DNA from 2 places in the Micromonospora sp. DT31 genome. Region 2 is predicted to be linked to the other one. Evidence: predicted binding sites of a transcription regulator. Region 2 holds the regulator's gene; the other holds the start of a gene.
The links. Region 2 encodes HspR, which represses chaperone genes until heat shock. Its sites were predicted from a motif close to TTGAGTNNNNNNNACTCAA; they were not measured.
Positions count from the first base shown of each region.

Region 1 (15,485 bases), on a different contig from region 2:
CGCTGTTGCGGGTCGAGTCGCCGACGCTCGGCGGGGTCGAACAGGTCCGCCGGTTCGTCGCGTACGTCGTCGACGCCCGGGCCTACGCGGCGGGCACCGGCCCGGACGGCGGCGACACGGTCGCCTTCCGGGACATCGTCGGCCGGTTGCCGGACGGGCGGCGCGGCCCGGTCAACGACCTCGGTGCGCTGGCCCGCGCCGAGGCGGTGCAGGCGTACGTGTCGGGGCGGCTGGTCGACCCGATCGTGCGTGGCCTGCACGTGCGGTGGGTCGACGGTCCGGCGGAGGGCTGGGCCTGGGTCGAGGTGCGACCCGGGCGGCACCTGCTGGAGCGGGTGCGTCTGGCGTGCCACGGTTTCGCCTGCGGGGTGGAACCGGGCCGGCTCGCCGAGGACCTGGCCGTGCTGGCGTTGGGGGAGCGGCTGCGCGACCTCGACGCCGCCGTGTCGTCGCTCGTGGACCGCGACGGGTTGCGGGAGCGGGTACGCGGCCTGGCCGCGCGTCGGGACGCGCTCGACGGTGGCTTCGCCTTCGACCACCTCTGCGTCGACTGATCCGTCCACGCCGCCCTTTTTCGATCCTCGGTTGAACCTTCGCCGTCGGCGCTCCGTACCTCAACGGGAACGGACGCAGATCTTTCCCGTCGCGCCCGGGCGGGCGCGGAGACGGTGCGGAAGGGCACCGTCGGCCATTGACGCGCGACCGGGTGTCGCAGTGATCCCACCGAGACTCGTCGGTCCGGCCGAGGTCACCAGTCAGCTACCGGATCGAGAAGGAGAGCAATTCGATGCGCAGGTCCACACGGGCGCGCCGGTCATCCGGTAACGCGCGGAGCAAGCGGGTGCTGGCCGTGGTCGGCACGCTCGCGGTTTTCGGCGGTGTCGTGGCCGTCACCCAGATCTCGTCCGCCGAGGACCGCCGGACGGCCACCCGCGCCGCCTCGGCGTCGTGTGTGGCCCCGGCTTCCGGGGCGACCGCTCCGGGCGGTACGGGCAGCGCCACGCGGACCTGGCAGGACGGCCGCTGGGTGCGCAACCACTGGGGTGACGGTCAGATGTCGGTGGCCGAGTGCCGGCAGACCCGCGGCGGTGGCGCGGGCGCCGGGGCGCCGGCCGTGGTCTGCCCAGACGTGCGCGGCCGGCTGCCGCAGGTGCCGGACCGGGCCCGTGCCGAGGTGGACCGCAACCTGGCGCTGCTGGACACCCAGATCGCCGAGGCGAACCGGCGGCTCGCGGCGGAGGGCCGCCGCGGCGGTGACGTCGTCAACAACGCGGTCCTCACGCCGTTGGCGGACAAGCGGACCGCGACGCTCAACCGGATCGCCACCGCGATCGGGCGGGTGGGCCAGCGCCCGCCGGGCCTGGACCAGCTCGCCCGGTGCGCCATCGCCGACAATCCCCAGCCCGGCGCCAGCGGCAGCCCCGGCAATCCCGGCAGCGGCAGCCCCAGCGCTGACCCGGGCAGCGGCAGCCCCGGTGGCGGCACCGGCCTGAACGTGTTGGCCAAGGACTGCTCCGACAGCCGGTTGCAGGCGCACGACGGGTTCCAGAACGGAAACCGGTGCGTGAGCACCGCGTTCGGCGAGGTCGGCGCCGCGGCGAACAACCCGTCGTTGTTGATCAGCCAGTTCCCGAACCAGGTACGGCGCAACCAGCCGTTCACGCTGCGGGTCACCACGAGGAACCTGGTGCGGGACCGTTTCCTGGCCGCCGGCCAGGGCGGCTACTACCTGGAGAGCTCGCTGCTCAACGGTGAGGGCCTGGTGCGCGGGCACTTCCACACGGCGTGCCGGATGCTCGGCAGCACCCGGCAGCCGCCGAGCCCGCAGGACGTGCCGGCGTTCTTCGTCGCCACCGAGGACGGCCGGGGTGGCTCCGAGCCGGACGACGTGCTGATCCAGATCCCGGGTCTGGCCCAACCGGGTCTGGCGCAGTGCGCCGTGTGGGCCGGTGACGGCTCCCACCGCATCCCGATGATGGAGCGGGCCAATCAGACGCCGGCCATCGACGTGGTGCGCATCCGGGTCAACTGAGCGGGTGCGCGTCGCGGGGGGGGGGGGGGGGGGCCGGGGGCGGGGGTGGCCCGGGGCGCCCGCGACGCGTTCGGGCCGGAGTGACGACGTCGGAGTGGGACCGCTCCCGGAGAAAATCTCGTTTCGCGGCTCATCCGCCGGCAAAAACATCAGCCGGGCAAAAGCTGGCGGGGCCCCGCCGATTTCTCAGCGTGACCCCGGCGTGCCCGACGGTGAAGACGCCGACGCTCAGCGGTTCTTGTACGCCTCGACGACCGAGACCGGGATGCGTCCGCGCTCGGAAATCTCGAAGCCGTTCTTGGCGGCCCATTCGCGGATGGCGCGGTTCTGCTCCCGGTCCATTCCGGAGGTGCTCGGCCGGGCGGCGCCACGTGCCGCGCGGCCGGTGTCGATCGCGCCGCGCCCGATCCGCCTGCCAGCGCTGATATAGGGGTCGAGGGCCTTGCGCAGGACGCCGGCGTTCTCGTCGGAGACATCGATCGTGTACGCCACGCCGTCCAGGCTGAACTCGACGGTCCGGTCGGCCTTTCCGCCGTCCAGGTCGTCGGTCAGAACGGTGATTACTTTCCTTGCCATCGCCATTGCTCCCTGTGTCGGGCGGGGTGTGGTAAGAGTTTGACCTACCGTGCGGTAATTCCGCAACAATACCCGCCCCGTTTCCATTCGGCGGGTCGTGCGGTAAACGGCGACCTATTGCGTCCGGGGGGTGACGGACCCCGGTCCACAGTGGTGTGGGTCACAAGCCGGAACAAGGGACACGGCTTGTTACTTGAGCCAGACACGCTCAAGCAACCGATGGTAGGTGTTCGATGGCTACTCTCCCGGTACTTCCCCTGACCGACGCCGTCCTGCTGCCCGGGATGGTCATCCCGGTGACCCTCGACCCGACCACCCAGGCCGCAGTCGACGCCGCCCGTGCCACCGGCGACAAGGAACTGCTGGCCGTGCCCCGCCTCGACGGCGAGTACGGCCCCGTCGGCGTCGTCGCGACGATCGAGCAGGTGGGCCGGCTGCCCAGTGGCGAACCGGCGGCGGTGATCCGCGGTCTCACCCGCGCCCGGATCGGCTCCGGCGTGCCCGGCCCCGGCGCCGCCCTCTGGGTCGAGGCGACCCCGCTCGACGAACCCGCCCCCGCCGGCCGGGCCCGGGAACTGGCCCGCGAGTACCGCGCGCTGATGACCTCGGTGCTCCAGCAGCGCGGCGCCTGGCAGGTCATCGACGCGATGGAACGGATGACCGATCTCTCCGAACTGGCGGACTCCGCCGGCTACGCGCCCTGGCTCAGCCTGGTGCAGAAGACCGAACTGCTCACCGCGCCGGACGTCACCGCCCGGCTGGAACTGCTCGTCGGCTGGGTGACCGAACACCTGGCCGAACAGGAGGTCACCGAGCGGATCACCAGCGACGTGCGGGAAGGGCTGGAGAAGTCCCAGCGCGAGTTCCTGCTCCGCCAGCAACTCGCCGCCATCCGCAAGGAACTCGGCGAGGACGAGCCGGACGGCTCCGCCGACTACCGCTCCCGCGTCGACGCCGCCGACCTGCCGGAGAAGGTCCGCGAGGCCGCCCTGCGCGAGGTCGGCAAGCTGGAACGGGCCAGCGACGCCTCACCCGAGGCCGGCTGGATCCGCACCTGGCTGGACACCGTCCTGGAGATGCCGTGGAACACGCGTACCCAGGACAACACGGACCTGGCCGCGGCGCGTGCGGTGCTCGACGCCGACCACGCCGGCCTGGCCGACGTGAAGGACCGCATCTTGGAGTACCTCGCGGTGCGCAACCGGCGGGCGGAACGCAACCTCGGCGTGGTCGGCGGTCGCGGCTCCGGCGCGGTGCTCGCCCTGGCCGGCCCGCCCGGGGTCGGCAAGACCAGCCTCGGCGAGTCGGTCGCCCGGGCGCTCGGGCGCACCTTCGTCCGGGTCTCCCTCGGTGGCATCCGCGACGAGGCGGAGATCCGGGGCCACCGCCGCACCTACGTGGGCGCGCTGCCCGGCCGGATCGTGCGGGCGCTGCGCGAGGCCGGCTCGATGAACCCGGTCGTGCTCCTCGACGAGGTCGACAAGCTGGCCGTCGGTTATGCCGGCGACCCGGCGGCGGCCCTGCTGGAGGTGCTCGACCCGGCGCAGAACCACACGTTCCGCGACCACTACCTGGAGGTCGACCTCGACCTGTCCGACGTGCTGTTCCTGGCCACCGCAAACGTGGTGGAGTCGATCCCCGGTCCGCTGCTGGACCGGATGGAACTGGTCACCCTGGACGGCTACACCGAGGACGAGAAGGTGGCCATCGCCCGGGACCACCTGCTGCCCCGGCAGCTCCAGCGGGCCGGGCTGACCGCCGAGGAGGCCACCGTCACCGACGACGCGTTGGCGCGCATCGCCGGCGAGCACACCCGGGAGGCCGGGGTGCGGCAGATGGAACGGGCCCTGGGCAGGATCCTGCGCAAGGTCGCGGTCGCGCTGGCGTCCGACCCGGCGCCGGTGCACGTCGACGCCGCCGAGCTGACCCGCTACCTGGGTCGGCCGAGGTTCACCCCGGAGTCGGCCGAACGCACCGCCGTACCCGGCGTGGCCACCGGCTTGGCCGTCACCGGCGCCGGCGGCGACGTGCTCTTCATCGAGGCCACCGGCATGGCCGGCGAGCCGGGGCTGACCCTCACCGGCCAGCTCGGCGACGTGATGAAGGAGTCCGCGCACATCGCCTGGTCGTACCTGCGGGCCAACGGCCGGCGGTACGGCCTGGACCCGAACGCGCTTGCCGGGCGGCGGATCCACCTGCACGTCCCCGCGGGCGCGGTGCCCAAGGACGGCCCGAGCGCCGGCATCACCATGGTGACCGCGTTGGCCTCCCTGGTGACCGGCCGTCCGGTGCGGCCCGAGTTCGGGATGACCGGCGAGGTGACGCTGTCGGGCCGGGTGCTGCCCATCGGCGGCGTGAAGCAGAAGCTGCTCGCCGCCCACCGGGCCGGGCTCACCGAGGTGATCATCCCGAAGCGCAACGAGCCGGACCTGGACGACCTGCCGGCGGAGGTCCGGGACGCGCTGACCGTGCACGCCCTGTCCGACGTGGCGGACGTGCTCGCGCTGGCGTTGCGCCCGGCCGAGGTCGAGTCGCTGGACGGCCCGGCCCTCGCCGCGGCCTGATCGCACGACACCGCTGCCCGCACGGATCGACCCCGCCGCCTCACCAGGGGGCGGGGTCGATGCCATGTCGTGGGAAAGGCGAGGACAATTCGCCGAACAAATGGTTACGTGCGCTTTCTGAAATTGTCAAAAGGGGGCCACTTCCCTCGGCTTCAGCAGCCTTACGCTGCGGATATCGGTTCCGCTGTGAATTCGACCCGCCGCGGGCCGCCGACGGGACCGGTTCGAGGAAAGGGGTCCCCCGTGTCCACCACGACCTTCCACCGCCGGGCGAATCGCTCGGCGGCCACCCGCCTCGCCCGTCGGGTGGCGCTGCTCGGGGCCGTAGCCCTCGTCGGCGTCCTGACCCTGGCCGCGCCAGCGGCCGCCGAACCGGGCGGCGTGTCCGGGCGGGGCCACGTCCTCGTCCTCCCGGCGGCGCCGGCGGCCGCCGCCCGGTCGGCCCGGCTTCAGGCGGTGACGCCGACGATCTCGCCGGCCGCCCGACAGGTGCGGCACGTCGCCGCCGGAAAGCCGGCCACCTGCGCCGGCGGGAACCTGTGCACGTTCGTCTGGGACCCGACCACGTCCAGCTGGAAGATCTTCGACCTGTACGCGTGCAACCGTTACACGCTGTCCTACTGGCAGGGCGCCGGCTTCTACGTCAACGCCCAGACCGGCGGCCCCACCGTCTCCTTCTACAACCAGAGCGGCGGCGTCGTGAACTCCTTCACCGGCACGGGCACCGGCACCCAGAACTGGGACCCGGTCTGGTCCATCCGAAACTGCACGTAACCGCCGTGCCGCACCGGGCCGGGGCGACCCCCGGCCCGGTCGCGGGCCCGGTCAATGGTCGTGCCGGTCCCGGCCCTCCGGGCGGCGTCCCTCGTCGCTGTCGCCGTCACGGTCGCGCCGTACCGTCGCCTTGCGGCCCTTGATCGTGCTGCCGCGCAGTCCCCGGATAACCTCCTCGGCCACCGCCACCGGCACCTCGACCAGGGAGAACCGGTCGGCGATCTCGATCGAGCCGATGTCCCGCCCGTTCACCCGCGTCTCCCCGGTGATCGCCCCGACCAGGTCCTGCGGTCGCACCCCGGCTCGCCGGCCCAGCCCGATGAAGACCTGGGTGGTGTGGCCGCCGCGGGCCCGAGGGCCGCTGCGGCGATCCCGGCTGTCGGACCCGGGTCGGGTCTCCCGCGCCGCGCGGACCGCGACCTGCGGGATCTCCTCGTCCTCGTCGGTGGTGCCCGGCAGCGTGGCCTCGTGCGCCAGCTTCACCGCGGCGAGCGCGACCTCCATCAGGTCGAACTCGTCGGTGAGCGACTCGACGATCGCCCGGAACGGCTCCAGGTCGTCCTCCAGCAGTGACTCCCGCAACGCCGCCTGGGTCAGCTCCAGCCGGCGGGTCCGCAGGTCCGCCACCGTGGGGATCTTGTCGACCGAGATCCGCTGACCGGTGACCCGCTCGATGGTCTTGAGCATCCGGTGCTCGCGGGGCTCGGCCAGCGTGATCGCCACGCCCTCCCGCCCGGCCCGGCCCACCCGGCCGATCCGGTGCACGTACGACTCCGGCGCCGACGGTACGTCGTAGTTGACCACGTGGGTGAGCTGCTCGACGTCCAGGCCCCGGGCCGCCACGTCGGTCGCGACCAGCAGGTCCGCCGTGCCGCCGCGCAGCCGGCCCATCACCCGGTCCCGCTGCTCCTGGCTCATCCCGCCGTGCAGCGCCTCGGCCCGGTAGCCGCGCCCGTTCATCGTCTCGGTGAGCCGGTCCACCTCCTCCCGGCTGCGGCAGAACACGATCGCCGCGGTGGGCGACTCCACGTCCAGCACCCGGCCCAGCGCGGCCGGCTTGTGTGCCCGCGCCACCAGGTAGGCGCTCTGCCGCACCCGGGGCGCCGCCCCGGCCACCTGCCGCTCCCGTTCGATCCGGATCCGAACCGGGTCGGTGAGGTGCTGGCGGGCCAGGCCGTCGATGCGGGCCGGCATGGTGGCCGAGAAGAGCACCGTCTGCCGGCCGGCGGGGGCGTGCTCCAGGATCGCCTCGATGTCCTCGGCGAACCCCATGTCGAGCATCTCGTCGGCCTCGTCCAACACCACCGTGGTCAGCGAGCCCAGCCGCAGGGTGCCCCGGGCGATGTGGTCCAGTGCCCGTCCCGGCGTCGCCACCACCACGTCCACCCCGTGGTCGAGCGCGCGCAGCTGACGCACGATCGGCTGGCCGCCGTAGATCGGCAGCACCCGGGCGCCCAGGTCCTTGCCGTAACGGTGGAACGCCTCGGAGACCTGCACCGCCAGTTCCCGGGTCGGCACCAGCACCAGCGACACCGGGTCGCCGTCGGACCGGCCCACCGGCATCCGCTGCAACAGCGGCAGCGCGAACGCGGCGGTCTTCCCGGTGCCGGTCGCCGCCTGCCCGAGCAGGTCCGCGCCGGCCAGCAGCGGCGGAATCGCCTCCCGCTGGATCGGGGTCGGTTCCTCGTAGCCCAGCGCGGCCAGCGCGCCCAGCAACTCGGCGCGCAACCCGAGGTCCGCGAAGGCGGCCTCCTCGGCGTCGGCGGGAAGGGCAGGGTCGGTCGGGGTCGGTGCGGCGCTCATGCGACAAGCTTTTCATCACCGCCCCACGGTGGTCGCGGCGACCGGCCCAAACGTTCGCCGCGCCACCCGTGCCGTCCCGTCCGGGTGATCCGGTCGAGCCCCGTGTCCCGACCGGATCACCGGGACAGGACGGCCAGCAACGTGGTGAGGCCGACCCCGATGTCGAACACCGCGCACCACAGCGCGTACCCGCGCGGCACCACCGCTCCGGTGCGGTGGTGCCAGGCGTCCCAGGCGGCGTGCCCGAGCCAACCCACGCCGACCAGCACGCCGGCGACCTCGACGGACGCCGCCATCGCCACGACCGCCAGGCCGCCCCACACCGCCGCCCCGGCGAGCTGCGTCGCCAGCGCGCGCCGGTCGCCCCACCGCCGCCGCCAGGTGCCGATCAACAGGTAGCCGGCCGGCAGGACCAGCAGCGACCACCAGGCGAACGCGGTCGGCGCGAAGAACATGTCCACCGTCATGAGCAGCGCCAGCCCCGCCGGCCACCCCCGCGCCACGGCCGTGGCCAGCGGGTGCCGGCGCGACGGCGCGGCGGCGGTGTGCCGGTGGCGCAGGGCCACCACCAGCATCGCCGGCACCATCAGCAGGTGGCCGCCGAGCAGCAGCGCGTCGTCCCCGACCCACCCCGCCCACCAGGGCGGGAGGAGCAACAGGAACGGCACGTACATGGCCGCCGACATTTCACCGGTGGCGGCCCACCCGTCACCCCGGTACCACATCCACCCGGCCATCCCCAGCGCCATGTTCGTCGCCATCACCAGCGCGCCCACGTCCGGGCGCGCCAGCACGACCGCGCCGCCCAGCAGATCGCCGCCCACCTGCCACAGCGGCGCGAGCAGCACCATGCCGGCCACCATCGCCACGACCATCCCGGCCAGGTGCCGGGCCCGCGACCACCCGGCCCACCGCCGGGGTACGCCCACCGTCATCTCCGTCATGCCCCGACCCTGCCCGTGCGCCGCGCACGGGACCAGGTGTGTCCGTCACCGGGAAACCGTGCGGATCGCACGGTCCGACCGTGACATCGCGCAGGGGTGGGCCGACCGGTGCACGCCCTAGGATCGGCGGGCATGACTGTCGACTCGGCGGACCACCGGCTGCGCCGCGCCCGGCGTGTCACCCTGCTGTCGCTGGCCACGAACGTGTGGACCACCGTGCTGCTGCCGGCCGTCGGCCTGGCCCGCGAGCCCGACCCGGTGCGGGTGACGCTCGGCGTGATCGGCCTGCTGCTGTTCACGGTCGCGCAGTTCGGGGTGCTGCACGCGGCGGTCACGCCGTGGCTCCCCGCGCCGGCCCGCCGTCGTCGGCACGTCGCCCTGGCGGTGGCCGCGCTGCTCAGCCTGCCCCTGCTCGGCCCGGTGGCCGCGGGCTCCTGGCCCACCTGGGCCTGGCTCGGCGCGTCCCTGGTCGGCATGACGCCGCTGCTGTTCCGCCCCGCCGTAGGGGCGGTCGCGGTGACCGGCGTGCTGGCGGCGTGCGCGACCGTCACCGCGCTGACCGGTGGGCCGCTGCCCCGCGCGCTGCTGGTCACCGGCGCGGTAGGCGCCGGCGTCGCCGCGCTCACCTGGATCCAGGTCTGGTTCTGGGACCTGCTGGTCGAGGCGCGGCAGGGGCAGGCCGCGCAGACCCGGCTCGCCGGGGCGGAGGAACGGCTGCGCTTCGCCCGGGACGTGCACGACCTGCTCGGCCACGACCTGACCGTGATCGCGCTCAAGGCGGAGCTGGCGGAGCGACTGGCGCCCGTCGACGCGGCGCGGGCGGCCCGGGAGGCGGCCGAGGCCCGCCGGCTCGCCGGTACGGCGCTGACCCGGGTCCGCGCGGCGGTCCACGGCTACCGTGCCGTCGACCTGGCCGAGCAGGCGGCGGCGGTCGGGGAGGTGCTGCGCTCCAGCGGCGTGCGTACCACCGTGGTCCCGCCGGCCGGCGAGGTGCCCCAGCCGATCGCCGCCGACCTGGCTGCCGTGCTGCGCGAGGCCGGGACGAACGTGCTGCGGCACAGCCGCGCCGGCTGGTGCCGGATCGAGATCACCCGGGAGGACGGCGCGGTGACGCTTACCGTACGCAACGATGGTGTCCGTGACGACGACGGCCCGGACCGGCTCAGCGGCGGCCTGCGCGGCCTGGCCGACCGGCTCGCCCCGGCTGGTGGCCGGCTCCGGGCGGACGCCGCCGACGGCGTGTTCAGCCTGGTGGCGACCGTGCCGGTGGCGTCGTGATCCGGGTGCTGCTGGCCGACGACGAGGAACTGATCCGGCTCGCGCTCGCCGCGCTGCTCGACCTGGAACCGGACATCGAGGTGGTGGCGCACGCCGCGGACGGGCGTGCCGCCCTGGCCGCGGCGCGGGCGCACCGCCCGGACGTCACCGTGCTCGACCTGGAGATGCCGCCACCCGGCGGGGTCGAGTTCGCCGCCGAACTGACCCGCGCGCTGCCGGGCTGCGCCCCGGTGATCCTCACCGGTCACGGCCGCCCCGCCCAGCTGCGGCCGGCGCTGGCCGCCGGGGTGCGCGGCTTCCTCGCCAAGGGTGCCCCCGGCGGGGCGCTGGCCGACGTGATCCGCCGGGTGCACTCCGGCGCACGCTACGTCGACCCGGCGCTCGCGGCCGACGCGCTGACCCTGCCCGAGTGCCCGCTGACGCCGCGCGAGCTGGAGACGCTGCGGCTGGCCGAACTCGGCACCCCCGTCGCGGTGATCGCCCGCCGGACCCACCTGGCCGCCGGAACCGTGCGTAACCACCTCAGCGCCTGCGTGCAGAAGCTCGGTGCCGCCGACCGGGCCGAGGCGGTACGCCGGGCCCGGGAAGCCGGCTGGCTCTGACGTACCGGGCGTCGTGGGCCGCCGCCAGCGACTAGCCTGATCACGTGCGGACGGTCGAACTGCTCTGCTCAGCGGAGCTGGACGCGGCGGTGCGGGCCGCCTGGGATCGGCTCGCCGCCGCCGGGCTGCCCAGCCTGGCCCGTCACACGCATCCGACGAACCGGCCGCACCTGACGCTCGCCTCCGTCGACGGGTTCCCGCCCGGGGCCGAGCAGCGCCTGGCCGACCTCTGCGACGCCGCGCTGCCGCTGCCGGTGCGGCTGGACCGGGTGGCGGTGCTCGACGGCAGCGCCCCGCTGGTCTGGCTGGTGCACCCGACACCGCAACTCGTCGCGCTGCACGGCGCGGTGTGGGACGTGCTCGCCGAGGCCTCCGGCGCGCACCCGTGGCATCTGCCCGGCCGGTGGGTTCCGCACCTGAGCCTGGCGTTGCGGTTCGGCGACGCGGACCGGCGCCGCGCCCGTGCGGTCACCGGGACGGGCCGGCCGACCGGGTCGTTCGTGGCGGCGCGCAGCTACGACGGCGACGCCGGCACGGTCAGCGAGCTGACCGCCGCCCACCCGCGTTCCGGCGGCTGAGCGGCGGTGCCGGTGCGCAGCCGCTGGTGAGGTCCCGGGCATAGCGACGACCGCGAATTGATGCGGTGACTATGCTGCCGCCGTGCGGGCTGTGTGGTCATCGACCACGAGGGGATGGACGGAACCAGCCTCGACCCATGGGCGGTGGCCGCCCATCTGGTCGGCATGTTCCTCGCCTTCCCCGCTGTGGTCATCGCGGTAGCTGGCAGCGCCCGTGCCGCAGCGGTTGGTGCGCTACCGACTCGTTCGGATCCGCGAGCAGGGCGACGTGCGTGGACCGGTAGGTTCGGATGTCCGGCGACTGCGCGGCGAACCTCGCTTTCGGGTCGGTGGCCAGCCGTTGGGCCAGCTGGACGGGCAGGTCCAGATCTCGGGTGCCAGCATCGCATCCGTGGATCCGCGTCGGCGGCCAGACCTGATACTCCGGTCGGGTGAGGCGTCGTGCCGCCGCCCCGGCGGGCTGCGGGTGACATCGGCCCCGCCTCCACCGAGACAGGGCCGATGCCCGTGAGTGCACCCGACCGTCAGCGGTGGACGCGCAGGTAGTCGAACTCCGCCGGCACCGCCGGAGTCGCCCCGCCGTGCGCCACCAACCCGATCCGCGGTGTCGTGTCCGCGGGGAACGTCCACACCGCACCCCACGTCCAGCGCTTCCCGTCCCGGCTGGACCCGGCCCGGAACTCGTGTTCGCCGTTCACCGGGTCGACCCGGTGCGCCAGGCGCAGCCACGTGGTGGTGCCCGGGGTGCCGACGATGCTGCCGCCGTACACGGGCTGGCCGGCGAAGGGCAGCTCGTAGCCGTACTCGACCTGCCGGGTGTTCCAGATCGCCACCTGGGTCAGCCGGGCGAACCTGTCGTCGTCGACGTACGCGACCAGCCCCGCCTGCTGGTAGTTGCGCACGCTGTCCTCGCCCAGCTCCAGCGTCACCTTCGTCTCGACGACGTAGGTGCCGGCGGGTGCGTCGCGCAGCAGCACCGAGGCGGTGTTGCCGGTGCCGGACAGGTCGGCGTTCTGCACCGGCCAGCGCAGCGCGCCGCCGACCACGGTGGCGGCCGGGTCCTGGCGTACCCACCGCCAGGCCGGGTCGAGCCCGCCGGTGAACTCGTCGGAGAAGCCGCGCAGCACCGGGCCGACGCGGGGGTCGGCGACGGTGTGCCGCACCGGCCGGTAAAGCCGGGTGGCGCTGACGTTGTCGAACTCGGCCGGGCCGCCCTCGGCGCGCACGGACACCGCACCGGTCGTCGGGCGGGGGAGCCACAGGAACACCTGGGCGACCGGGTCGCCGAGGCGGGACGGGCTGAGCGTGGCGACGAGCCGCCGGTCGCGTACCTCGATCGCGAGGTTGTGCCGGTCGCGCAGGTCCAGACCGGCGGGCAGCGACGTGGCGGCGGCGCCGGCGGTCAGCCGGCCGCCCCCGACGCGGACGTCCACGCCGCGCAGCCGCAGCCCGGCGGTGGTCGCTCCGGTCAGCCGCAGGTCGGTCTCCGCGCGCAGGTCGCCACCGAGGCGGGCCCGTGAGGTGAGCGTGCCGCTGCCGGTCAGCACCCCGGCGGCGGCCTGCCACCGGCCCGGCCCGACCCGCCAGCCGCGCAGGTCGGCCGTGGCGAAGCGGGCGTCGATGCGGCCCGTGGTCACCGGCGCGGGCCGGTCGGCGTCCGAGGGGCCGGCGCCCGCGTTGACGGTGGGCCACCCGTCGATCCAGTCGAGGCGGTCCAGCAGCATCGGCCGCTCGTTGACACCGAACGGCTCGTCCAGGTACGGGTCGGCGCGGTCGATGCCGTGGTAGGCGATCCAGTCCTGCCCGGACAGGTCGGTGAGGACGGCGTTGTGCCCGGTGCCGATCCAGCGGTTGCCGTTCTGGGTGAGGACCGGGGTGCCGCCGGCGCGGGAGACGTCGAGGCGCTGGCCGTCGCGGTCGACGAACGGGCCGCGCGGGTCACGGGACCGGCCGACCTGCACCGAGTAGCCGGTGGCCGGGCCGGCGCAGCAGTTCGCGGTGGAGGCGAACAGGTAGTACCAGCCGTCGCGGCGCAGCGCGTACCCGCCCTCGAACTTGTTGTCGATCGCGACGGGTGTCGGCGTGCCGACCGCGCGCAGGCCGTCCGGGGACAGCTCGGTGACCGAGACGCCGCCGTAGTAGCTGCCGTAGTAGAGCCAGTGGCGGCCGTCGGCGCCGGTGAGCTGGCTCGGGTCGATCGTCCACAGGTAACCGCCGCCCGCGCCGGGCCGGGGCGCGACCGCAGGCGTGTCGGCGAACGTCCACGGGCCGGCCGGGCTCGGCGCGGTGGCCACGCCGACCGCCGTGTCGAACGTGTCGTCGGAGACGGTGGTGTCGGTGACGGTCACGTACATCACCCACCTGCCGGCCACGCGGCGCACGTCGGGCGCCCAGAACGCCGCTCCGGGTGCGGCGTAGGCGGGCCGCTGGTCCGGGGCGAACGCGTCGCCGGCGTACGTCCAGTCGACCAGGTCGGCGGAGCGGGCGATCGGCACCCGGTGGCTGCGCCCCTCGCCCTCGCGCAGCGGGTCGGAGGTGCCGAAGGCGTACCAGGCTCCGTCGTCGCCGCGGACCACGACCGGGTCGGCGAAGGTGTCGGCGAATCCGGCCGAGACCGGGTTGCGGTAGCGGTCGCCCCCGGTGGCCGACGCGGGCGCCGCGCCGGCGAGCAGGAGCACGAGTACGGCGGTGAGCGCGCCGCCGCGGCGGAGGTGTCGCATCTGGCCTGCCTCTACGGTGGATGGAGGTAGCTGCGGTGCACCGTTTCTGCAACGTTGGACACAACGATGTAAAGCATTGTCCGCCCGGCCCGTGCCAGCATGGGCCGATGACCGCCCACGCCGACGGCCGCACGCTTGCCGGATTCGCCGCGCTGCTCGCCGACCCCACCCGGGCCGGCTTCTGCCTCGCACTGCTCGACGGCCGGGCCTGGACCGCCGGGGAACTGGCCCGCACCGCCGGAGTCGCGGCGTCCACCGCCAGCGACCACCTCACCCGCCTGGTGCGCGGCGGCCTGCTGGCCGAGGAGCGCCAGGGGCGCCACCGCTACGTCCGTCTCGCCGACCCGGCGGTCGCCCAACTCGTCGAGGACCTGGCCGGGCGGGCACCGGCGCCGGCCACCCCGCCGCGCACGTTGCGCGCCGCGTCGACAGGTGCCGCGCTCGCGTACGCCCGCACCTGCTACGACCACCTGGCCGGGCGGCTCGGCGTGCTGCTGCACGACGCGCTGCTCGCGCGCGGCGTGCTGGACCGCTCCGGCGGCCTGGCGCTGACCCCCACCGGGGTGTCCTGGCTGGCCGACCTGGGCGTCCCGGTCGAGCCGCTGCGCGCCGGCCGGCGACCGCTTGTGCGCGACTGTCTGGACTGGACGGAACGGCGTCCGCACCTGGCCGGGGCGCTCGGCGCGGCGCTGTGCGGGCGTTTCCTCGACCTCGGTTGGACGGCGCGGGGCGGCGGGCGGGCGGTGCGGCTCACCTCGCCCGGCCGGGACGCCCTGGCCGAGGTGCTGGCGCTCGACCCGGCCGAGCTGGCCCCACCGGCGTCCCGCGACACCGGCCCCGCCCGCGCCTGACCCGCCCACCCCGCACCCGGCCGTTCCAGGTCCCGCCCGGCCGGGGCGGCGGGACGCCGCCGTCTCCGTGACGGGGCGGGCGGATCGTTCGGTCCGGACCGAACTGTTCGCGCCCTACGGTCGGGCGATGGACCTACCGACGATCACGGCCGCTCCGGACACCCCGCCGTGCGGGCCGCCGACCCTCGGTGACGACGGCTGGGTCGTCACCCGGCACGCGGACGTCGTCGCCGCCCTCACCGATCCCCGCTGCGTGGTGCCACCCACCCCGGCGCCGGACCCGTCCGGTCCGGCCGGGTCCCGACCGGGCGGGACGGGCGGCGGGTTGGCGTGGCTGCGCGCCACGGTGAGCCGGTTCAGTGCGCCGGACCGGCATGCCGCGCGCCGGGCGATCGGGGTGGCCGCACTCGACACACTCGCCCCACCCGACCTGTGCCGCGCCGCCGCCCGGCTGACCGGGCAGACCCTCGACCGCCATGTCGTCGGGCCGCGCCGTGACCGGGAGGTCGACGTGATGGCCGAGATCGCCCGGCGTGTCCCGCTCGTGGTGCTGGCGGAGCGGCTCGACCTGGCCGACCCGGCGGCGGCCGTCGCGGAGGTGGCCGCGGTGGCCGCCGCCTACCACCCGGGTGCGCAGCCGGCGGCCGTCCGGCGGGCCGACGCGGCGGTGGCCGCGCTGCTGGCCATGTCGCCGCCGGCGCCGCCCGAGGTGGCCGCGAACCGGCTCGGCCTGCTGGTGCAGGCCGCCGACGCCACCGCCGGG
Region 1 is NZ_JBNCKZ010000001.1:478,194-493,678, forward strand. It holds gene ACLQ2X_RS02030 (hypothetical protein) at 1-554, shown strand, start outside; gene ACLQ2X_RS02035 (hypothetical protein) at 788-2,032, shown strand; gene ACLQ2X_RS02040 (histone-like nucleoid-structuring protein Lsr2) at 2,261-2,608, opposite strand; gene lon (endopeptidase La) at 2,842-5,172, shown strand; gene ACLQ2X_RS02050 (hypothetical protein) at 5,416-5,946, shown strand; gene ACLQ2X_RS02055 (DEAD/DEAH box helicase) at 5,998-7,749, opposite strand; gene ACLQ2X_RS02060 (hypothetical protein) at 7,866-8,693, opposite strand; gene ACLQ2X_RS02065 (sensor histidine kinase) at 8,826-9,971, shown strand; gene ACLQ2X_RS02070 (response regulator) at 9,968-10,573, shown strand; gene ACLQ2X_RS02075 (2'-5' RNA ligase family protein) at 10,618-11,151, shown strand; gene ACLQ2X_RS02080 (family 43 glycosylhydrolase) at 11,676-13,871, opposite strand; gene ACLQ2X_RS02085 (ArsR/SmtB family transcription factor) at 13,979-14,722, shown strand; gene ACLQ2X_RS02090 (cytochrome P450) at 14,850-15,485, shown strand, end outside.
Region 1: a site for HspR is predicted at 2,802-2,820, ahead of lon (endopeptidase La). Genes of this name have one in related genera too.

Region 2 (15,485 bases):
TCCCAGGACAAGATGGCCCTGCAGCGGCTCAAGGAAGCGGCCGAGAAGGCCAAGATCGAGCTGTCCGCCGCCACCACCAGCAACATCAACCTGCCGTACATCACCGCCGGGTCGGCCGGCCCGCTGCACCTCGACGTGACGCTCAGCCGCGCCGAGTTCCAGCGCATGACGCAGGACCTGCTGGACCGCTGCAAGGGTCCGTTCGAGCAGGCGGTCAAGGACGCCGGGATCAAGGTCGCGGACGTCGACCACGTCATCCTGGTCGGCGGCTCGACCCGGATGCCGGCCGTGACCGACCTGGTCAAGCAGCTCACCGGCCGCGACCCGAACAAGGGCGTCAACCCGGACGAGGTCGTGGCGGTCGGTGCCGCCCTCCAGGCCGGCGTGCTCAAGGGCGAGGTCAAGGACGTCCTGCTGCTCGACGTGACCCCGCTGAGCCTGGGCATCGAGACCAAGGGCGGCATCTTCACCAAGCTCATCGAGCGCAACACCACCATCCCGACCAAGCGCTCCGAGGTGTTCACCACGGCCGACGACAACCAGCCGTCGGTGCTGATCCAGGTGTTCCAGGGCGAGCGGGACATCGCGGCCTACAACAAGAAGCTCGGCACCTTCGAGCTGACCGGCCTCCCGCCGGCCCCGCGCGGCGTGCCGCAGATCGAGGTCACGTTCGACATCGACGCCAACGGCATCGTGAACGTGCACGCCAAGGACCTGGGCACCGGCAAGGAGCAGAAGATGACGATCACCGGCGGCTCCTCGCTGCCGAAGGACGACATCGAGCGGATGCGCCGGGACGCCGAGGAGCACGCCGACGAGGACAAGCGCCGCCGTGAGGAGGCCGAGACCCGCAACGTCGCCGAGGCCCTCCAGTGGCAGACCGAGAAGTTCCTCGCCGAGAGCGGTGACAAGCTCCCCGGCGAGAACCGCGACCAGCTCAACGAGGCGCTCGGCGAGCTGCGCAGCGCCCTCGGCGGGCAGGACATCGAAAAGATCAAGACTGCGCACGAGAAGCTGGCGCAGGTCTCCCAGCAGGCCGGCTCGCTGCTCTACGCCCAGCAACAGGAGGGCGAGCAGGGTGCGCCGGGTGCGGCCGGGCCGGGTGCCGGTCCGGCCGGTGGGCCGCAGGCCGGCGGCCCGCAGGCCGGTGGCGCCGACGACGTGGTCGACGCGGAGATCGTGGACGAGGACAAGAAGTGACGTTCGGTCCCGGACGCGATCCGCACGGCAGAGGGATGAGGTAACCGCATGACGGACAAGCCACGAGCGGCCGACCCGGATGCCACCGGGTCGGCCCCGGGCGCCGGCAAGGACGCCGGCGACGAACCCCGCGTCGTCATCCGCGACAAGCGCAAGCTCGGCAAGGTGACCGAGCAGCCGGCGGCCGACGCGGCGGCCGACGCGGCGGCCGACGCGCCCGCCGAAGGGCTGGTCGAGGAGGCCGAGGTCGTGGTCGACGAGATCGACGGCGAGGCCAAGGTCGCCGGACCGCCCGTGGTCGACGCGCCCGCCGAGCCGAAGGGGGCGGCCGACAAGACCGCCGCGCCGCTCGGCGCCGAGTTGGAGTCGCTCCGCACCGACCTGGGGGAGCGCACCCGCGACCTCCAGCGGGTCACGGCTGAGTACGCCAACTACCGCAAGCGGGTCGACCGGGACCGCAACCTGGTCCAGGAGCAGGCGACCGGCACGGTGCTCACCGCGCTGCTGCCGATCCTCGACGACCTGGACCGGGCCCGCGAGCACGGCGACCTGGTGGGGCCGTTCGGCAGTGTGGCCGACCAGCTCACCACCACGCTCGGCAAGTTCGGCCTGACCGCGTTCGGTGAGACCGGCGACCCGTTCGACCCGACCCGCCACGAGGCGGTGGCGCACCAGACCTCCGCCGACGTGACCGAGCCGACCTGTGTGCAGGTCATGCGCCGGGGCTACCAGCTCGGCGAGCGCCTGCTGCGGCCGGCAATGGTCGCGGTCGCGGACCCGGAGTAGTGCCGACCCGTGACGTCCCGCCCGCCCGCACCGGGCGGGCGGGACGACCGGGATTCGACCACCGGAAGGGGGTGGACCGGTGAGTTCCAAGGACTGGATCGAGAAGGACTACTACGCCGCGTTGGGCGTGGACAAGGCCGCCTCGGCGGAGGACATCAAGAAGGCGTACCGCAAGGTGGCCCGGGAGTCGCACCCGGACCACAACCCCGGTGACGCCGGCGCCGAGGAACGGTTCAAGGCCGTCTCCGAGGCGTACGCGGTGCTCGGCGACGACAAGAAGCGCCGCGAGTACGACGAGATGCGGTCGCTGTTCGGCTCGGGTGCCTTCCGGCGCAGCGCCCGTGGCGCGGGCCAGCCCGGCGGGGTGCCGTTCGACGTCTCCGACCTGTTCGGCGGCGGGGCGGGTGGCGGCGACAACCGGTTCAGCGGCGGCGGGTTCACCGACCTGTTCAGCTCGATCTTCTCCGGCGGGGGCGCCGGCGGCCCGGCGCGTCCGCGTGGACCGGCTCGCGGCCGGGACGTCGAGGCCGAGGTGTCGCTCGATTTCGAGGACGCGGTACGCGGTGTCACGCTGCCGCTGACGTTGCGCGCCCCCGGGGTCTGCGACACCTGCCACGGCACCGGCGCGAAGCCGGGCACCACGCCGGTGGCCTGCCCGGTCTGCCACGGCGCCGGGATGACGAACCGTAACCAGGGGTCGTTCAGCTTCTCCGAGCCGTGCCGCAACTGCCAGGGCGTCGGCACGATCGTCGAGGAGAAGTGCCCGGAGTGCCACGGCACCGGCGGGGTGACCAAGACCCGCACCCTGAACGTGCGTTTTCCCGCCGGGGTGGCCGACGGGCAGCGTATCCGGCTGGCCGGCCGGGGTGAGCCCGGCGAGCGGGGCGGTCCGGCGGGTGACCTGTTCGTGCACGTGAAGGTCCGCCCGGATCAGCTGTTCGGGCGCACCGGGGACGATCTGACCCTGACCGTCCCGATCACGTACGCCGAGGCGGTTCTCGGCACGGACCTGCGGGTGCCGACCCTGGACGGCACGGTGACCCTGCGGGTGCCACCGGGTACGCCCGGTGGGCGGGTGCTGCGCGCCCGCGGCAAGGGCGTCGTACGCAAGGACGGCCACGCCGGTGACCTGCTGGTCACGCTGGACGTGGTGGTCCCGGCGAAGGTGTCGGACGAGGCGCGGGCGGCGCTGGAGACCTTCGCGGCGCAGACTCCGCCCGCCGCGCGGGAACATCTCGACGCGCGGGTACGTCGGTTCGGTTGACGACGGCAGCGGAGGTGAGCGGGCATGTCGCAGGAGTACGTCGGCTCAGGTGACCCGGCCTACGAGGCCAAGGTCCTGATGATCTCGGTGGCCGCGCGGATGGCGGGAATGCACCCCCAGACGCTGCGCCAGTACGACCGGTTGGGCCTGGTGCAGGCCGGCCGGGCGTCCGGTGGCGGTCGCCGGTACAGCGTCCGGGACGTGGTGCTGCTCCGCGAGGTGCAGCGGCTCAGTCAGGACGACGGGATAAACCTGGCGGGGGTCAAGCGGATCATCGGGTTGGAACGGCTGCTGGAAGAGGCGCAGGAGCGGGTGGCCCGCCTGGAGGCGGAACTGGACGCCGCGTACCGGCGGGTCGCCGAACTGGAGTCGTTGGGCGGCTTTCCCCGGGGCGATCTCGTGCCCACCAGCCGCACCTCCACCGCGCTCGTCGTCTGGCGTCCCCGCCGCCCTCCCGAGCGCTGAGCACGTGTCCGAAGGACGGTGCCGCCCCGAGGCGGTGTCGGGGCCTGATCGGTCGAGGGCCCCGTGCGGTCGGGGAAAGCCGACCCGGGCCGAGTGGGCTGGACTAGGGTAACCGGTAGGGCGAAAGCCTCAAATCGGACGCCGAGCTGGCAGGGGGAGCCATGGCGGAACCGGCGAAGAGGGTGGCGCAGCGCGCCGAGGAACGGCTGGAGAAGGTGGCCGAGACCGTCCGCGAACGGTTCGACCGGGTCACCGACGGTCGCTTCAGCGACAAGGTCAGGGACGGGCGTTTCGCCGACCAGACGGACCACGGCGTGGACCGGGCCCGGGACGACGAGCGACGCCGGAAGCAGGGCGGGTCGACCTGATCGAGCCGCCCACGAACGGGCCGGGACCCACGGGGGGTCCCGGCCCGTTCGACGTCCGGACCACCCGCCGGGCTGGTCAGAGGCGGCGGTCCTCGCGGACCAGACCGCCCTCGCACCAGTCCCGGTAGACGAAGAGGTCGGGCCGGGCGAGCAGTACGCGGCTGTTGTGCGCCCAGTTGCGCATCAGGTCGTCGCCGGACTTCTCGGCCTGTTCGACCAGTTTGCGGAACCGGCGCTTGGGGTGGGCGCGGAAGCTCGTCCGGATGCCGTCGGCGGCGTAGATGTAGAGGCAGTGCAGCGCGAACCGGCGGGCCGGGCAGCCCTGGTCCATGGCCAGTTCGAACAGCGTCTGGACCAGGCGGTCACCGGCGACCAGCAGGTCCCAGTCGGGCGGCATCGACGACAGCGGCACCGAATCCGGCTGGTAGGCCCAGGCCCGCAGTTCGGCGGGCGAGGGGTCGACCGGGTTGGTGAAGCCGTGAAACGTCTTTTCCCGCACGCTCACCGGCCGACCTTCCGCTTGCGCTGGCGGGGGGCACCGGCCACCCGCGGACCCTGGCTGCTGGGCCGAAACGTTAACGCGCCCGGGCGGCCGGGGGTAGGCCTTCCCGGATTCAATTTGACAACCCTTTGCCGGGCCGGGCCTGCCGTGCGGCAGATCCGGCCCGGCCCGGGCTCAGTCGCCGGCCGTCGCGGTCAGCGGTGCGGCCGGCCTGGCGGCGGCTGCCTGGCGGCGTAGCCACTGCTTGAACCAGCGGGTGTCGGGCAGCCGGGCCAGCAGCGGCCCGCTCACCACCGTGATCAATACGTACGCGGTGGCGAGCGCCGCCAGCTTCGGGTTCACCGGGTACGCGGCCGCGACGGCGAGCCCGGCGATGACGATCGAGAACTCGCCGCGCGGGGTGAGCGCCAGGCCGGCCCGCCAGCGACCGGGTTCGGCGATCCCGGCCCGGCGGGCGGCCAGGTAGCCGGTGGCCACCTTCGTCGCCATGGTGACCACGGCCAGCAGGAACGCGGGCAGCAGCACCGGCGGCATGTCCAGCGGGTTGGTGACCAGCCCGAAGAACACGAAGAAGACCGCGGCGAACAGGTCCCGCAGGGGTGAGAGCAGTTCGGTGGCGTGGTGCGCCACCGGCCCGGACAACGCGATGCCCACGAGGAACGCGCCGACCGCGGCGGACACCTGGAGCTTGGCCGCGATGCCGGCGACCAGCAGGGTCAGGCCGAGCACCCCGAGCAGCAGCGCCTCCGGGTCCTTGGCGGAGAGCGCGGCGGAGATCAGGTGGCCGTACCGGATCGCCACGGCCAGCACGGCGACCACGGTGAGCACCGCGACGGCGAGTGCGATGCCGCCCTTGACCAGACCGACCCCGGCGAGCAGCGCGGTGACCAGCGGTAGGTAGAGGGCCATCGCCAGGTCCTCGATGACCAGGACGGAGAGGATGACCGGGGTCTCCCGGTTACCGACCCGGCCGAGGTCGCCGAGCACCTTGGCGATCACGCCCGAGGACGACACCCAGGTGACGCCGCCGAGCACCACGGCGGCGACCCAGCCCCACCCGAGCAGCAGCGCGAAGGCGAATCCGGGCAGCGCGTTGAACACCGCGTCGATCAGGCCGGCCGGCGCCGCCGAGCGGAGGTTGCCCACCAGTTCGTTGGCGCTGTATTCCAGGCCGAGCATGACCAGCAGGAGGATCACGCCGATCTCGGCGCCGACGGCGAAGAACTCCTCGCTGGCGTTGAGCGGCAGCAGGCCACCGTGCCCGAAGGCGAGGCCGGCCAACAGGTAGAGAGGGATGGGCGAGACCCCGACGCGACGGCTGAGCCGGCCGAGCAGGCCGAGCAGGAGCAGCAGCGCACCGACCTCGATGAGCAGGATTGTGGTTTCGTGCATACGCGTCAGCGGTCCGAGTCGGTCTCGGCGAGGATCGCGGTCACACCGTCGAGCCCCTGCCGGGTGCCGACCACGACGACCACGTCACCGGCCTGGAACCGGAAGGTGGGGTCGGGCGAGACGTTCACCTCGCCCTGACGCAGCACGGCCACAATGGACGCGCTGGTTCGGGTGCGTGCCTTGGTGTCACCCAGCCGCTTGTTGACGTAGCGGGAGCCGGCCGGGATCGCGACCTGCTCGGTGAGCAGGCCGGCGGCCTGTTCCCGCAGCCCGGAGAGCTGACCCAGCATCAGCGACGCGCCGAGGATGTCGGCCAGCGCCTCCGCCTCGTCGTCGGTGAGCGGTATGTCGTGTTGGCACGAATCGGGATCATCCGGGTCGTAGAGGACCAGGTCGCGGCGGCCATTGCGGTGGGAAACCACACCGAGTCGGCGGCCGGACTCCGTCATCAGGTCATGACGTACGCCGATTCCCGGCAGGGCGGTTTGCTCGACACGTACTCGCACGTCGGTGAGGCTACCGCTGCCGCGCACGCGCTGTGTCCGGGGTCGAGCGGGAGTGACCGCGACCAGCAGCCGGGGGGGCGTATTGGTGACTCAGGTCACACAGAGGGAGTTGAGCGGAATAGGCTCAACTCTGGTTGTGTCATGTCCAGTGGACACGCCGATCCGGGGGAGCCCATGAACACGGAACGTCTCACCACCAAGAGTCGCGAGAGCATCACCGGTGCCGTCGCGCTGGCGAACCAGCGTGGCCACGCCACCGTGGAGCCCTGGCACCTGCTGCTGTCGCTGCTGGACACCGACGGTTCGACCGCCGCGGGCCTGCTGCGCGCCGTCGGGGCCGACCCGGCCGAGCTGCGCCGCGTCGCCATGCGCTCGGTCGACGCGCTGCCCGCCGCACGCGGGTCCAGCATCGCCGAGCCGACGTTGGCCCGCGAGTTCGTCAACGCCATCGGCGCCGCCGAGCAGATCGCGCGCCCGCTGGGCGACGAGTACACCTCCACCGAGCACCTGCTCGCCGGGCTGGCCCGAGTCGGCGGCGCGGTCTCGGTCGCGCTGAAGAACTCCGGTGCCACCGAGGAGAACCTGGTCGCGGCGTTCCCCACCGTCCGGGGCGGGGACCGGCGGGTCACCACCGCCGACCCGGAGCAGACCTACCAGGCGCTGGCCAAGTACGGCGTCGACCTCACCGCGAGCGCCCGCGACGGCAAGATCGACCCGGTGATCGGCCGGGACTCGGAGATCCGCCGGGTGATCCAGGTGCTGTCCCGCCGCACCAAGAACAACCCGGTGCTGATCGGCGAGCCGGGCGTCGGCAAGACCGCAATCGTGGAGGGCCTGGCCCAGCGGATCGTGGCCGGCGACGTGCCCGAGTCGCTGCGCGACAAGAAGCTGGTCTCGCTCGACCTCGGTGCGATGGTGGCCGGCGCGTCCTACCGGGGCCAGTTCGAGGAGCGCCTCAAGTCCGTGCTGGAGGAGATCAAAAACTCCGACGGGCAGGTCATCACGTTCCTCGACGAGCTGCACACCGTGGTCGGCGCCGGCAAGGGAGAGGGCTCGATGGACGCCGGCAACATGCTCAAGCCGATGCTGGCGCGTGGCGAACTGCGGATGGTCGGCGCGACCACGCTCGACGAGTACCGCGAGCACATCGAGAAGGACCCGGCGCTGGAGCGCCGCTTCCAGCCGGTGCTGGTCGGCGAGCCGACCATCGAGGACACCATCGGCATCCTGCGTGGGCTCAAGGAACGCTACGAGGTGCACCACGGCGTACGGATCACCGACGCCGCGCTCGTCGCCGCCGCCACGCTCTCCGACCGCTACATCGCCGACCGGTTCCTGCCGGACAAGGCGATCGACCTGGTCGACGAGTCCGCGTCCCGGCTGCGCATGGAGATCGACTCGCGGCCGGTCGAGGTGGACGAGATCGAGCGGGCGGTGCGCCGGCTGGAGATCGAGGAGATGGCGCTTGCCAAGGAGCCGGACGCCGCGTCCGCCGAGCGCCTGGAACGGCTGCGCAAGGAACTGGCCGACAAGCGCGAGCAGCTCACCGTGCTCTCCGAGCGGTGGCAGACCGAGAAGAGCCACATCACCAAGCTCTCCACCGCCAAGGAGGAGCTGGAACGGCTCGGCGGCGAGGCCGAGCGGGCCGAGCGCGACGGTGAGCTGGAACGCGCCGCCGAGCTGCGGTACGGCCGGATTCCCGCCCTGCGCACCGAGCTGAAGCAGGCCACGGAGGAGCTGGCCCGGCTCCAGGCCGACGGCGCGATGCTCAAGGAGGAGGTCGGCGCGGACGACATCGCCGCCGTGGTCGCCGCCTGGACCGGCATCCCCGCCGGGCGGCTGCTGGAGGGCGAGACGGCCAAGCTGCTGAGGATGGAGGAGTCGCTGCGCGCCCGCGTGGTCGGCCAGGCCGAGGCGGTCGGCGCGGTCTCCGACGCGGTCCGCCGCGCCCGGGCCGGCGTCGCCGACCCGGACCGCCCGACCGGCAGCTTCCTCTTCCTCGGCCCGACAGGTGTCGGCAAGACCGAGCTGGCCAAGGCGCTCGCCGAGTTCCTCTTCGACGACGAGCGGGCCATGGTCCGCATCGACATGAGCGAGTACGGCGAGAAGCACTCGGTGGCCCGGCTGGTCGGCGCCCCGCCCGGCTACGTCGGCTACGAGGAGGGCGGCCAGCTCACCGAGGCGGTGCGTCGCCGGCCGTACTCGGTGATCCTGCTCGACGAGGTGGAGAAGGCCCATCCAGACGTCTTCGACGTGCTGCTCCAGGTGCTCGACGACGGTCGGCTCACCGACGGTCAGGGCCGGACCGTGGACTTCCGCAACGCGATCCTGATCCTCACCTCGAACCTGGGCTCGTCGGTGATCAGCGACCTGACGCTGAGCGAGGAGGAACGCCGCGAGGGTGTGCTCGCGGTGGTCCGGTCGCACTTCAAGCCGGAGTTCCTCAACCGCCTCGACGACATCGTGGTGTTCGCCGCGCTCCAGGGCGAGGACCTGCGCTCGATCGTCGACATCCAGCTCACCCGGATGCGCCGCCGCCTCGCCGACCGCCGGCTGGGCCTGGAGATCACCGAGGCCGCCCGGACGTGGCTGGCCGAGCACGGGTACGACCCGATCTACGGTGCCCGCCCGCTGCGCCGGCTGGTCCAGTCGGCGATCGGCGACCAGCTCGCCAGGGCGCTGCTGGCCGGCGACATCCGCGACGGCGACACCGTCCGTGTCGACCTGTCCGACACCAAGGACTCGCTGGCGGTGACCGCAGGCTGACCCGTACCCACCCCGCGAGGGTCCGGCCGTCCGGCCGGGCCCTCGCCGTGCGCGGTGAGGGTGGCGTGAGGGGCGGGGTGCGTGGGCAAATAGGAGGCATGGGCGTGACGTGGGAGCGGGAACTCGACTCGGCCGTGCGGGAACTCGACGGGTCCGACACGGTCGCGTTCGGCGGGGTGGGGTTCGCCGGTCAGGTCCTGCCGGTGACGGAGGCGTACCGGCGGCTGGAAGACGGCCTGCGGGAACACCCGGAGGCGGCCCGGAAACGGGTCGACCGGCTGCTGCGCAAGGGCTCGCCGGCCGCCCGGGCCTATGCGGCCACCCTGCTGACGGCGGTCGATCCGGCCGCCGGGCGGGACGCCTGGCTGCGGCTGCGCGACGACCGGGGCGAGTTCACCGTGTTCTCCGGCTGCGTGATGGGCCGCACGACGCTGGGTGAGTACGCCGCCGATCGACTGACCGATGCCGGCGGTAACTGACCACACACTCAGCGACAGCACCTCGATGGGGGTGCGCGTTGTTGCTACCGTCTCCGCCGAGCACCTTAGGGGGAGGCGTCGTGAACGGTTCGATGGCGTACGTGGTGACCACGCTGGGATGCCTGATCGGGGTGGCCGGCGTGGTGGTCGCTGTGATCGCACTCCGCAGGTCCCGCGCGCCGAAGTCGACCCCGAAGCCGGCGTCGTCTGTCGACCCGTTCCGGGACCGGGACTCGGACGCGCTGCGCGGGGATCCGCGCGCGCTCAAGCCCGGTGACATCGTCGAGATTCGCGCGGTGACGTACACCGTGCGCGGTTCGGTGCAGCTGGTCGAGGGAGGCTGGAGCTGGTCGGAGCACCTGCTCGACGACGCCGGCGGGGTGAAGCGCTGGCTGTCGGTCGAGGCCGACCCGGATCTGGAGATGGTGTTCTGGACCAGCGAGCCCGGCGCCACCGTCACTCCGGGCGCACCGACGCTGGAGATGGCCGGCCGCCGCTACAACTGGGACGAGTCGGGGCAGGCCCGGTACACCGCGACCGAGGGCACCGGCCTCGACCCGCGCGGCACGATGCGCTACTACGACTACCAGGCACCCGGCGGGGCCCGACTGTCGTTCGAGGCGTACGGGGAGTCGGGCTGGGAGGTCAACCTCGGCGAGGAACTGCGCCGCGCCGAGGTCATGATCTACCCGCAGGGCGGCCCGGAAACGGTGCGCTGACGTGCTCGTCTGCCTGGACGCGCCCTACGTCGACACCAGCGCCGCCGACCTGAGCCTGGCCCTCGGCGGCCCGGAGCTGCCGGCGCTGGCCGTACGCGACCTCGACCTGCCCGGCCTGCCCCGGCTGCGGCTGCGCCTGCTCGGCGCCTCCCACCAGGTGGTGCTCGGCGGGCTCACCGAGACCGTCGCCTGCCTGCCCGGCCGCCCGCCGCACCTGCCGGACGCCCTGCACGACGAGACGACCGGTTACCGGTTCCTCGCCACAGTGCTCCGGCCGGACGGCGACGGCCTGCGTGCCCGGGTCGCGGCGCTGCGCGCCGAACTGGCCGACGACCCGTACGCGCTGATCGGGGTCTTTCCCGGCGACGAGGACGCGGTCACCGCGCTCTCCATCCGGCCCCGCCCGCCGGACGGCGCGCTCGCCTGGCGCACCTGGCACGTCTACCCCCAGACAAACGAGCTGGTCCTGACCGAGACCGTGGTGGAGGAGCTGTGACATACCGACGGTGGTTCAAGGTGGGCGTGGCGGTCGCCGTCGTCGGCGCGCTCCTCGCCGCCTTCGCGATCTTCTACGGCAACTTCTCGCCCCGGGGCTACGTGGAGGACACGTTCCGCCGCGCCCCCACGCGCGACATCGGGTCGCAGGCGATCGCGTACACCTCGAACAAGGCGCCGAGTCAGGTATCCAAGCAAATCACCGACGCGTGGAAGCCGGCCGACCAGTACGTCGACGGCAGCGGCATCTACCTGCGCTACAACGACGACTCGGTGGTGATCCTCCCGGTCGCGGTGGGATCGGTGATCCTGCTGGAGAAGATGACCACCGCCTACCCCCGCTACCACACAGTCGTGGGCAACAGCTGGGGCTGGGGCCGAGGCAGCAGCGTCCGGGGCGGCGGCCCCGGCTCCGGTAAGTAGCCCCCACCTCCCTCATTCTGGAGTCTTCTGTGCAGAACCTCGTCAACGACCTGCTGGTCACTCTCGCGTACGGCGCGGTCGGCGTCGTTCTGATGGCCTTCGGCTATGTCCTGGTCGATGTGGCCACGCCGGGCAAGCTGCACGAGTTGATCTGGGCGCAGCGCAACCGCAATGCGGCGTTGTTGCTTTCGTCGAACCTGGTCGGGGTGGGGACCATCGTGGTGGCCGCGATCGTGGCCAGTGACAACGACTTCAGGTTGGGGCTGATCGGGGCGGCGGCGTACGGCGTCCTCGGTTTGGTGATCATGGCGGCGGCGTTCATGCTGCTCGACGTGGCCACCCCGGGCAAGCTTGGTGAGCTGCTTGTCGATCCGGAGCCGCATCCGGCGGTGTGGGTGTCGGCCACCGTGCACGTCGCCACCGGCGCGATCATCGCGGCCGCGATCCTCTGATGAGTGGCACTGTCGCCGAGCACTCGACGCCGCCGCGCACGAGCAAGCTCGCGGAGGTGGTGAGCTGGACCGCGGTCGTGGGGTGCCTGGTCGGCCCCTGCGTCATCGGCTGCGTCATCGGCACGTTGGACCGGGATTCGGACACCTCCGTACCCGCCCCGGCGGTCGACGAGCGTTCCGGCGCCGTGCCGATCCTCCGGGCCGCCGCCGACAGCCAGGGCATCTGCTACGGCTGGGAACTGCTCAACCGGTCCGACCAGGTGAGTGTCGGCTCCAACGTCGGTGACGGGACGCCCGTGGCCGACGCGTCCGGCTGCACGCGCTGGATCCAGGTCTCCGCGGAGATCAGGTACACCGGGTCCAGCAGCCAGGTGGAGGACTCCGTCATCGTCCGGGTCGGGGGCTCGGACGACATCGAGGCCGTCGACCTGACCGCGATCGAGACAGGGCTGGGCCGCTTCGGGCTGGACGCGGGCGCGTTCCTCGGCGACCCGGGCTGGGCCGTTACCCGGGCCGCCACGATCCTGCCGCTGCTCGCCGCCGAGCGGGGGCTCGCCGAGCCGGCCGTGGCGCCCACCGCCGGGCCGTCGACCGCTGCCGCACCGTTGTCGGACGCAGGCAACGACTTCTGGCGGGACCGGTGGCGCTACGTCCTCGGCTCGGCCGGTTTGTTCCTGCTCGCCGCACTGTTCGTCACCGTGGGCGTGCGCCAGCGCCGCTCTGCCGTCGCGCGCCCCGGTTCCGGTAAGTAGCCCCTCGTTCGATTCCCTCATTCTGGAGTCTTCTGTGCAGAACCTCGTCAACGACCTGCTGGTCACTCTCGCGTACGGCGCGGTCGGCGTCGTTCTGATGGCCTTCGGCTATGTCCTGGTCGATGTGGCCACGCCGGGCAAGCTGCACGAGTTGATCTGGGCGCAGCGCAACCGCAATGCGGCGTTGTTGCTTTCGTCGAACCTGGTCGGGGTGGGGACCATCGTGGTGGCCGCGATCGTGGCCAGTGACAACGACTTCAGGTTGGGGCTGATCGGGGCGGCGGCGTACGGCGTCCTCGGTTTGGTGATCATGGCGGCGGCGTTCATGCTGCTCGACGTGGCCACCCCGGGCAAGCTTGGTGAGCTGCTTGTCGATCCGGAGCCGCATCCGGCGGTGTGGGTGTCGGCCACCGTGCACGTCGCCACCGGCGCGATCATCGCGGCCGCGATCATCTGATGGACGGCACTGCCGCCACGTCACCGGCGGGGAAGGGCGGGGAGAAGCGCAAGCAGGCGGTGGTCTGGACCGTGGCGGTGAGCGTGATGGTCATCTGCGCCATCGGCGAGATCAGCGGCGGTGGCGATTCGGACACCTCCGTCCCCGGTCCGGCGGCCCAGGAGCGCTCCGGCACCGTGCCGCTCCTGAAGGCCGCCGCCGACAGCCAGGGCATCTGCTACGGCTGGGAACTGCTCGACGTGTACGACGACGTGAGCGTCGGCTCCAACCTCGGCGACGGCGTGCGCGCCGCCGAGGCGCCCGGCTGCGCGCGTTGGATCGAGGTCTCCGCCAACATCAAGTACACCTCGGCCACCAGCGACTTCAAGGACTCCGCCACGATCCGGGTCAAGGGCTCCGACGACATCGGGTACGCCGACCTCTCCGCGATCGAATCCGGCCTGGCCCACTTCGGGCTGGACGAGGACGCGTTCGTCGACGACCCGGGGTGGGCCGTCACCCGGGCCGCCACGATCCTGCCGCTGCTCGCCGTGGAACGGGGACTGGCCGGTGCGGCCGCACCCCCCACCCCCGGCCCGTCCACCCCGGCCGCCGCGCTGCCGGACGCCGGCAACGACCTCCTGCGGGACCGGTGGGTCCTGCTGCTGGTCGCCGCCGGGCTGCTCCTGTTCGCCGCGCTGTTCATCGCCGTGGGGGTGCGCCGGCGCCGCGCCGCGACACCTGCGGGCCCCGCCTGGCCGAAGCACGGCACGGCCCTGATCCCGGAGAACACGATGCGCCTTGAGATCGCCCCCGCACGGCGTACCCGGAGCAGGCCGTGACCGCCGAGGCGGCCGCACGGCCGCGGTGGCGCCTGGCCCGCGCGGCGGTCCTGCTCGCCGTCTTCGTCTGCGCGGCCTGCGGCCTGGTGTACGAGCTGGCGCTGGTCGCGCTCGGCAGCTACCTGATCGGCGACACGGTCGGCCAGGCGTCGATCGTGCTCGGCGTGATGGTGTTCGCGATGGGCGTGGGCGCGTTGGTCGCGAAGCCGTTGCAGTCCCGGGCGGTGGTCTCGTTCGCGGTGATCGAGCTGACCCTGGCGCTGCTCGGCGGCCTGTCCGTGCTCGGCCTCTACGCCGCGTTCGCCTGGCTCGACCTGTACGGCCCGGCGCTCGTCGGCACCGCGTTCGTGCTCGGTCTGCTGATCGGCGCGGAGATCCCCCTGCTCATGGTGATGCTGCAACGCATCCGGGAGCAGTCCGCGGGCAGCGCGGTGGCCGACCTGTTCGCCGCCGACTACGTGGGCGCGCTGCTCGGCGGGCTGGCCTTCCCGTTCCTGCTGATCCCGGTCTTCGGCCAGCTCAAGGGCGCGCTCGTGGTCGGCGCGGTGAACGCGGTGGCGGGGGTCGTGCTGGTCTTCACGGTGTTCCGCGCCGACCTGAGCCGCCGGGCGCGGGTCGGGCTGGGCGCCGCCACCGTCGCGGTCGGCCTGCTGCTCGGGTACGCGTGGGTGACCGCGCACGACTTCGAGGTGACCACGCGCCAGCAGCTCTACCGCGATCCGGTGGTGCACGCCGAGCGCAGTCGCTACCAGGAGATCGTGCTGACCCGCTCGGTGCGGGAGGCCGGCCGCTCCACCACCGACCTGCGGCTGTTCCTCAACGGCGATCTCCAGTTCAGCTCGATCGACGAGTACCGCTACCACGAGGCGCTTGTGCACCCGGCGATGCGCGGGCCGCACGGCGACGTGCTGGTGCTCGGCGCCGGAGACGGGCTGGCCGCGCGGGAGATCCTCAAGTACCCGGACGTGCGGTCGGTGACGCTCGTCGACCTCGACCCGGCGGTGGTTGAACTGGCGCGCCGGGAGCCGCAGCTGCGCGAGCTGAACCGTGGGTCGCTCACCGACCCCCGGGTGCGGGTGCTCAACCTGGACGCGTTCGCCTGGCTGCGTACCGCCACGGACCGCTTCGACGTGGTGGTCGCCGACCTGCCCGACCCGGACGAGACGGCCACCGCCAAGCTCTACACGATCGAGTTCTATTCGCTGATCCGACCGGTGCTGGCCCCCGGCGGGCGGCTGGTCGTGCAGTCCGGGTCGCCCTACTTCGCGCCCCGGTCGTTCTGGTCGATCGAGCGGTCGATCCGCGACGCCGGCTTCGCCACCGTGCCGTACCACGTCGACGTGCCGAGCTTCGGCGACTGGGGATTCGTGCTCGCGGCGCCGGGTGATGTCGCGCCGGAGTTGGCGCTGCCGGACGGCCCGCCGCCGCTGCGCTTCCTCACCCCGGAGGTGCTGGCCGCCGCCGCCACGTTCCCCGCCGACCGGGCCCGCCTGGACGTGCCGGCCAACACGTTGTTGCGGCCCAGGGTGCTGGACTACGCCCGCGAGGAGTGGCGCGGCTACTAGTTTCATGACATGCCCCCCGAACCGCTGCGCCACCGGCCGGTGTTCGGCTGGCTGGTCCACCGATTACCACCCC
Region 2 is NZ_JBNCKZ010000005.1:236,097-251,581, forward strand. It holds gene dnaK (molecular chaperone DnaK) at 1-1,200, shown strand, start outside; gene grpE (nucleotide exchange factor GrpE) at 1,249-1,986, shown strand; gene dnaJ (molecular chaperone DnaJ) at 2,066-3,250, shown strand; gene ACLQ2X_RS11440 (heat shock protein transcriptional repressor HspR) at 3,275-3,715, shown strand; gene ACLQ2X_RS11445 (hypothetical protein) at 3,877-4,083, shown strand; gene ACLQ2X_RS11450 (hypothetical protein) at 4,160-4,588, opposite strand; gene ACLQ2X_RS11455 (cation:proton antiporter) at 4,760-5,977, opposite strand; gene ACLQ2X_RS11460 (cation:proton antiporter regulatory subunit) at 5,983-6,483, opposite strand; gene clpB (ATP-dependent chaperone ClpB) at 6,658-9,249, shown strand; gene ACLQ2X_RS11470 (hypothetical protein) at 9,348-9,728, shown strand; gene ACLQ2X_RS11475 (DUF4178 domain-containing protein) at 9,809-10,447, shown strand; gene ACLQ2X_RS11480 (DUF2617 family protein) at 10,449-10,943, shown strand; gene ACLQ2X_RS11485 (DUF4247 domain-containing protein) at 10,940-11,365, shown strand; gene ACLQ2X_RS11490 (DUF350 domain-containing protein) at 11,395-11,817, shown strand; gene ACLQ2X_RS11495 (hypothetical protein) at 11,817-12,569, shown strand; gene ACLQ2X_RS11500 (DUF350 domain-containing protein) at 12,604-13,026, shown strand; gene ACLQ2X_RS11505 (hypothetical protein) at 13,026-13,847, shown strand; gene ACLQ2X_RS11510 (polyamine aminopropyltransferase) at 13,844-15,412, shown strand; gene ACLQ2X_RS11515 (hypothetical protein) at 15,422-15,485, shown strand, end outside.